2 regions of the Coprobacillus sp. AF33-1AC genome follow, and region 1 is predicted to be linked to the other one. Evidence: predicted binding sites of a transcription regulator. Region 1 holds the regulator's gene; the other holds the start of a gene.

Region 1 (4,155 bases):
AAATTTTAAGGTTGTAGGAGATTGCGATTTAGTTAATCAAGTGCAAAGTGAAGTTAATTTAGCACAAAATATGTATCAATTAGCTAAAAGTGAGTCTTATGTAGAAGATATTGATAATTTAGTACCTGTTTATTTAAAATCAGTAGAGGCTAAAAAAATATGCAAATAAGAAAAATGAAAGTGGATGATCTTGATGAAGTTACTTATTTAGAACAACTATTATTTTCATCACCGTGGTCTAAAGAGGACTTTATTTATGAAATAAATACGAATCCTTTTGGACATTATGTTGTTATTGAAAATGAAAAACAAATTGTTGGTTATTTAGGAATGTGGCTAATGGGAGATCAAAGTCAAATTACAACAATTGGAGTAAATCAAGAAATGCAAGGACAAGGCTATGGAAGTCAATTAATGCAGTATGCCATTGATTTAACTTGTCAAAGAAAATATCATAATATTAATTTAGAAGTGCGTGTATCTAACATGGGTGCTATTCATTTATACGAAAAATATGGTTTCAAAAATGTAGCGTTACGAAAAAATTATTATGAAGATACACACGAAGATGCTTATTTAATGATTAAGGAAATGGAGGTATAGTATGTCACTATTGTTAGCTATAGAATCAAGTTGTGATGAAATGGCTATGGCTGTACTTAAAGATCAAAGAGAATTTTTAAGTAGTGTTGTTGCCAGTCAAATTGATATTCATGCAATGTACGGAGGCGTTGTGCCAGAAATTGCAAGTCGTAAACATGTAGAATGTGTTTCGCTTGTGTTGAAGGAAACTTTACAACAGGCTCATGTTACAATGGAACAGATTGATGCGATTTGTGTTACTAAAGGTCCGGGGCTTGTAGGATCATTGCATATTGGATTACAAGTTGCTAAGACTTTAGCATTAGCCTTTGATAAACCGCTTATAGGAGTTCATCATATTGCAGGACATATTTATGCCAATAATTATGAAAAAGATATTGTTTATCCGGCACTATGTTTAGTTGTGAGTGGCGGACATACAGAGTTAGTTTATATGAAAAGTCCTTTTTCATTTGAAGTGATTGGGGAAACACTTGATGATGCGGTTGGTGAGGCATACGATAAGGTTGGTAGAGTTTTAGGACTTCCTTATCCAGGAGGACCAATTATAGATCAATTAGCCTTTCAAGGTAAACCACAATATACTTTGCCAAAGCCATTAGATGATGATAGTTATAATTTCAGTTTTAGTGGATTAAAATCAGCAGTCATTAATTTGGCACATAATATGACACAAAGGCATGAAGAAATGAATCATGAAAACTTGGCTTATAGTTTTCAAAATGTTGTTGTTGATGTTTTAGTAAATAAAACAATAAAGGCTGCTAAAGAATATCACGTTAAAGAAATTATGCTTGCTGGTGGGGCAAGTGCAAATAAAGGTTTAAGACAAAAAATTAAAGAAGAAGTTGACAAGATGCCAGGGGTGATACTTTCATTGCCACCAATGTCATGTTGTACAGATAATGCAATGATGATTGCTTTAGCAGGGAAAGTTATGTATGATCATCATTTGTTTAGTGATTTGTCATTGGGGATTAAACCTCATCTTGATTTAGAATTAGAATCGATTGAGGAGGAATAATATGGATAAAAAGATTTCAAAAGCAACAATGTCACGTTTTCCGGTTTATTTAAAAGCTTTAAGAAAAATGCAACATGAAGGAAAAGAAACGTGTTTGTCAAGTGAATTATATGAAACAACTGGAATTCAAGATACAACTATAAGACGAGACTTTACATATCTTTCAAAGACAGACAATTTTGGAAGACGCGGTAAAGGATATGATGTTAAACATCTTATTGATGGTTTAAGTGAAGTGCTTGGATTAGGTCTTGAAGAACCTATTATTTTAATTGGGGTTGGTAATTTAGGAAGTGCTATTTTAAAATATAATCGTTGGCAATATACAGTTGGTAAAATTGTGTGTGGCTATGATATGGATAAAAATAAGGAAGGGGAAAGATTTGGTGTTAAATTAAATCATATTGATGATTTAGAAGCTACTTTTCCTAAAGATTGTAAAATTGCAATTTTAGCTATATCAGAAAATGTGCAAAATACAGTAGATCGCCTTATGGATTTAGGTATTAAAGGAATTGTGGATTTTACACATAGTCATTTTACAGTACGACCAGGAGTAGAGGTACAAACGGTTGATGTTGTTGTAGCAATACAAGAATTAATTATAAAAATGCATTCAAATGATCAATAATGATTGATAAAGTGTGATTAATGTATATAATTAGTAGATAAGTTATAGGAGGGGACATATGTTTGAATTTATTACAGTAAGAGAATTATTTGAAATGTTTCTTGATGGTGATCAATCTCAATTAGAAGGAATTGAGTATGTTGAACTTCAAGGATGGGTTCGTACAAATAGAAATAATGGAAAAGTTGGTTTTATTGCTTTAAATGATGGAACTTATTTTAGAAATTTACAAGTTGTTTATATAGAAGAAGGGTTAGATAATTATCAAGAAGTGGCACATATTTCGACTGGTAGTGCTATTAAAGTTCTAGGTAAATTAAAATTAACACCTGAAGGAAAACAACCATTTGAAGTAGAAGCAACACAAGTTACAATTGAAGGAACTTGTGATGAAGATTTCCCATTACAAAAGAAAAGACATTCTTTTGAATATATGAGAGAAATACCACATTTAAGACCAAGAGCAAATACGTTCTATGCAATTTATCGTGTACGATCAGTATTATCAATGGCTATTCATGAATTTTTCCAAAATCAAGGATTTGTTTATGTTCATACACCAATTATTACTTCTAATGATGGTGAAGGTGCCGGAGAAATGTTTAGAGCAACGACAATTGATAATACAGAATTTGATAAGGATTTCTTTGGAAAGGAAGCATACTTAACAGTAACTGGGCAATTACATGTTGAAGCTTTTTGTATGGCATTTAGAGATGTTTATACATTTGGTCCTGCATTCCGTGCAGAAAATTCAAATACATCAAGACATGCAAGTGAATTTTGGATGATTGAACCTGAAATTGCTTTCGCTGATTTAGAAGATGATATGGATTTAATTGAAGATATGGTTAAATTCTGTATTGATTATGTATTAGAAAATGCTCCGGAAGAAATGAAATTCTTTGAATCAATGATTGATAAAGAATGTATTAAACGTATTAGTCATGTAAGAGATAGTGAATTTAAACGTATGACTTATACAGAAGCTATTGAATACTTAGAAAAAGCTGATGTTAAATTTGAAAATCCGGTATCATGGGGTATGGATTTAAATTCAGAACATGAACGTTATATTTGTGAAAAAATAGTAGGTGGTCCCGTCTTTTTAACAGATTATCCAAAAGAAATTAAAGCATTCTATATGCGTTTAAATGATGATGGAAAAACTGTTGCTGCTTGTGATTTACTTGTACCAGGAATTGGGGAATTAGTAGGTGGTTCTCAACGTGAAGAAAGATATGATGTTTTAGAAAAGATAATGGATGAAAAAGGAATGGCTAAAGAAGGACTACAATGGTATATGGATTTACGACGCTTTGGTGGATGTAAACATGCAGGATTTGGTCTAGGATTCGATCGTTTCTTAATGTATTTAACAGGAATGCAAAATATTAGAGATGTTGAACCATTCCCAAGAACACCTAGAAACCTTAAATTTTAATAGTTGAAGATAACATTGTTATCTTCTTTTTTATTCAGTTATAGAAAATAGGTTATCTAAAAAGTGAGATGGTGTATAATGTTTAAAGAGGTGAGAATATGAACTCATTAGATCTTTTAAATATTTATTATAATTTTATTTTTAATTACAATGAAATTTCATATAATCGTGCTTATGAAGATTTCCACACAACAGAATGTTTGAAAAAGTGGTTACAATCTTTTAATATTAATTTAAGTTTTTTCAATCAAGTAGATAATGAAAATTGGCAAATGTTTAAAAGGGCAAAATCATTAAAAAATGCTGATTTTTTATTTAAAACTGATTATGATCAGGAGTATAAATCTTTTTATCAAAAAGAAATAAGAAAATATCAAGTTGCTTTCTTACCGGCAATAGGGGATGAATTGTCAAAAAAAATAATTGATCGAAATTATGCATTAAAATATCAAA
Region 2 (4,155 bases), on a different contig from region 1:
GTAGGCTTAAACTAAAGATAAAATGAGCTTTTTGTAAAGCTCATTTTTTTATAAACAAAAAAAGCCTTGATTTATATCAAGACTTTTTTAATATAATTTTAACTAGTCTAAACCAGCTTTTAATTATTTACAAGCTTCTTCAATTGCAACAGCAACAGCAACAGTAGCACCAACCATTGGGTTATTACCCATACCGATTAATCCCATCATTTCTACGTGAGCAGGAACTGATGAAGATCCAGCGAATTGTGCATCACTGTGCATACGTCCCATAGTATCAGTCATACCATATGAAGCAGGACCAGCAGCCATATTATCAGGATGTAATGTACGTCCAGTTCCACCACCTGAAGCAACTGAGAAATATTTTTTACCTTGTTCGATACATTCTTTTTTATATGTTCCAGCAACTGGATGTTGGAAACGAGTTGGGTTAGTAGAGTTACCAGTGATTGATACATCTACACCTTCTTTATGCATGATAGCAACACCTTCACGTACGTCATCTGCACCATAGCAGTTAACTTTAGCACGTGGACCATTACTATAAGCAGTTCTTGATACTTCTTTAACTTCTCCAGTGAAATAATCAAATTGAGTTTCTACGTAAGTGAAACCATTAATTCTTGAGATGATTTTAGCAGCATCTTTTCCTAAACCATTTAAGATAACTCTTAATGGATTTTTTCTAACTTTGTTAGCTTTTTCAGCAATTTTAATAGCTCCTTCAGCAGCAGCGAAAGATTCATGTCCAGCTAAGAATGCGAAACATTGAGTATTTTCATTTAATAACATAGCTCCTAAGTTACCATGACCTAAACCTACTTTACGATCATCAGCAACTGATCCTGGAATACAGAATGATTGTAAACCAACACCGATTGTTTTAGCAGCATCTTCTGCTTTTTTATCACCATTTTTAATTGCCATAGCAGCACCAACTGTATATGCCCAACAAGCGTTTTCGAAACAAATTGGTTGTGTAGATTTTACGATATCATAAACGTTGATACCTTTTTCATCACAAATAGCTTTTGCTTCTTCGATTGATTTGATATCACACTTAGCTAATGCAGCGTTAATTTGATCAATTCTTCTTTCATAACCTTCAAATAATGCCATTTTTTCGTATCCTCCTATTATTCTTTTCTTGGATCGATGTATTTAGCAGCATCATCGAATCTACCATAGTTTCCTTTAGCAGCTTCTAAAGCTTCATTAGCATCTTTTCCATCTTTAATCATTTCCATCATTCTACCTAAGTTAACGAATTCGTAACCGATGATTTCGTTGTTATCATCTAAAGCAATACGAGTAATATAACCTTCAGTTAATTCTAAGTAACGAGGTCCTTTTAATTTAGTAGAGTAAGATGTACCTACCATTGATCTTAAACCTTTACCTAAATCTTCAAGACCAGCTCCAACAACTAATCCTCCTTCAGAGAATGCTGATTGAGTACGTCCATAAACGATTTGTAAGAATAATTCTCTCATAGCTGTGTTGATAGCGTCACAAACTAAGTCAGTATTTAAACCTTCTAATAAAGTTTTACCAACTAATGCTTCACTAGCCATTGCAGCAGAGTGAGTCATACCTGAACATCCAACAGTTTCAATTAATGCTTCTTCAATAATACCTTCTTTAACATTTAAAGTTAGTTTACAAGCACCTTGTTGAGGAGCACACCAACCAATACCATGTGTTAATCCAGAAATATCTTTGATTTCTCTTGAATATACCCATTTTCCTTCTTCTGGAATTGGAGCACATCCATGTGATGCACCACGATTTACAGTGCACATTTCTTCAACTTCTTGTGAATAAATCATTTTTTATTTTCTCCTTTCATCAATTAATGATCACTAACACTGAAAAAAAGAAATATCGTATTACTACAAGATTTCTTCCTTCTAGGTGAAGGAAATCACCTATGGCAAGTATAGAATAAATGTTTTTAAAAGTCAATGAAACATCACCGTCAAAATATGAAATTTCGTCTCATTTTTACATTTTTTTATTCAAGATAGTTGACACATCAGTTAGCATATGCTAACATATAGATAGTTAGTTAAGGCTAACGAAAACAAACCTCGATTTTTATCAATCACACTAACACACACAACAAAAATCGTAGGTGAAGGAAAAAATTAACATGAAAGTAAAAATCGAATAACTTTCCTTATATTTAATGTACACATTCCCTAATTTTAATGACATTTTTACTTTTGGTTATATGGCAATTAATATTGCCTTTTTTTCTTTATAAAAAAAGAAGCCATTTTAGTTAATGGCTTCTTTTCCTGTTTCACCAGTTCTAATGCGAAGTGCGCTTTTTAAATCATAACTAATAATTTTCCCATCACCAGGATGCCCCGTATAAGCAGCCTTGCGAATGGCTTCAATTGTTTTTTGTTCCCACTTTTCGTCACTGACAATAATTTCAAATTTAATTTTAGGCAACATATTTATTTCTACTTCTTGTCCACGAACGATTTCAAGATACCCTTTTTGGATTCCACATCCCATCACTTGATAAACAGTGATACCATGAACTTCAATAGCTGAAAGCGCAGCTTTAACGTCCTCTAATTTTTCTTCACGAACAATTGCTTCTATTTTAATCATTTGTCATCCTCCTTAATCTAAACCATTAAATGATGGATAAGCTGTTTCATTATGTTCTGCTAAATCTAATCCAATTTGTTCTTCACGTTTTTCCACTCGTAATGGTGTAAACAAACGAATAATACTTAAGCAAATCAATGTTCCAACGATTGCAATAACAATTGTAACAATAATACTTATCACTTGTGCAATAAATAATCTCGTATCACCAAAAAACAATCCGTTCCATTTTGCTACACTATTAATAGAAGTTTGCCCAAATAATCCAGTAGCAATGCCACCCCAGATACCACCGACACCATGACATCCAAATGCATCTAAAGCATCATCATAACCAAATTTTTGTTTGACTTTTGAAATCATGAAATAACAAATTGGACTCCCTACAAAACCTATAATTAATGAAGCCCAAATTGGAACAAAACCTGCGCCTGGCGTAATAGCCACCAAACCTACAACAAGACCTGTAACACAGCCTACTAAAGTTGGCTTTTCTGCCATCACAACATCCATTAACATCCAAGATAACATCCCGGCAGCCGCAGAAACCGCTGTTGTTACAAAGGCATGAACGGCAAGATCATTTGCTTTTAAAGCACTACCAGCATTAAATCCAAACCAACCAAATAATAAAAGACTTGCCCCTAAAACAACAAATGGAATATTATGAATACGATAGTTTGCTTTACCATACCCATTTCTTTTTCCTAAAACAATACATAAAACCAAAGCACTGATTCCAGAACTTATATGAACAACATTTCCTCCTGCAAAATCAACAGAACCAATCTTTGCTAGAAAACCTCCAAGTCCCCATACCATGTGTGCCATTGGATAATAAACAATTGTCGACCATAAAATAATAAATAAAAATAAAGCTTTAAATTTCATTCTACCCGCTACTGCTCCAGTTATTAATGCCGGAGTAATAATCGCAAACATCATTTGAAACATAGCAAATCCTAGTCCTGGAATAGAATCGGCATACTCACCTACTGCTCCTGTTACTCCAGCAAGACCAAGATGACTTAAATCCCCGATAATTCCAAAATGATCTTTACCAAAAGCTAGTGAGTAACCAAACAATACCCACATCACCGTTGCAATACCAATAATAAAAATTGATGTCATCATCGTATTAACAACGTTTTTTCTACGAACCATACCGCCATAGAAAAAAGCTAAACCTGGCGTCATCAGTAACACCAAGGCAGCACAGATTATCATAAATCCTGTATCACCCGTATCAATCATGTTATTTCCCCCCTTCTTTTACATGAATGTGCATTTATTGTAGTTTATATTTTATTATCATGCAAGTATTTTATTATTATAATTAAATATTTTTACAGTTTATTCAAATTAAATGTGTCTTTTGTGTCTTCCTTTAAAAATTTAATTACTTCTGGAGCACCATGAATAGGTGCTTCAACGTAGTAATAAGAGGTAAACCTCATGATTGTACAAAAAAAGCACAAAATTGAATTTGTGCTTTAAAATCATTATTTATATAGGATCTACTCATAT

What was found. Region 1 encodes Rex, which represses fermentation and respiration genes when NADH is low (regulators of the CRP and FNR family bind a similar motif). Its sites were predicted from a motif close to GTGAANNNNTTCAC; they were not measured.
Region 2: a site for Rex is predicted at 1,918-1,931, ahead of DWZ53_RS00070 (iron-sulfur cluster assembly scaffold protein). Genes of this name have one in related genera too.

The regions. Positions count from the first base shown of each region.
Region 1 is NZ_QRQB01000031.1:3,535-7,689, forward strand. Features, by position in the region: gene tsaB (tRNA (adenosine(37)-N6)-threonylcarbamoyltransferase complex dimerization subunit type 1 TsaB) at 1-169, shown strand, start outside; gene rimI (ribosomal protein S18-alanine N-acetyltransferase) at 160-603, shown strand; gene tsaD (tRNA (adenosine(37)-N6)-threonylcarbamoyltransferase complex transferase subunit TsaD) at 605-1,627, shown strand; gene DWZ53_RS09975 (redox-sensing transcriptional repressor Rex) at 1,629-2,258, shown strand; gene asnS (asparagine--tRNA ligase) at 2,317-3,702, shown strand; gene DWZ53_RS09985 (metallophosphoesterase) at 3,801-4,155, shown strand, end outside.
Region 2 is NZ_QRQB01000001.1:12,203-16,357, reverse strand. Features, by position in the region: gene DWZ53_RS00080 (GNAT family N-acetyltransferase) at 1-15, shown strand, start outside; gene DWZ53_RS00075 (GGGtGRT protein) at 124-1,122, opposite strand; gene DWZ53_RS00070 (iron-sulfur cluster assembly scaffold protein) at 1,140-1,832, opposite strand; gene DWZ53_RS00065 (P-II family nitrogen regulator) at 2,284-2,628, opposite strand; gene DWZ53_RS00060 (ammonium transporter) at 2,641-3,882, opposite strand; gene DWZ53_RS00055 (ABC transporter ATP-binding protein) at 4,146-4,155, opposite strand, start outside.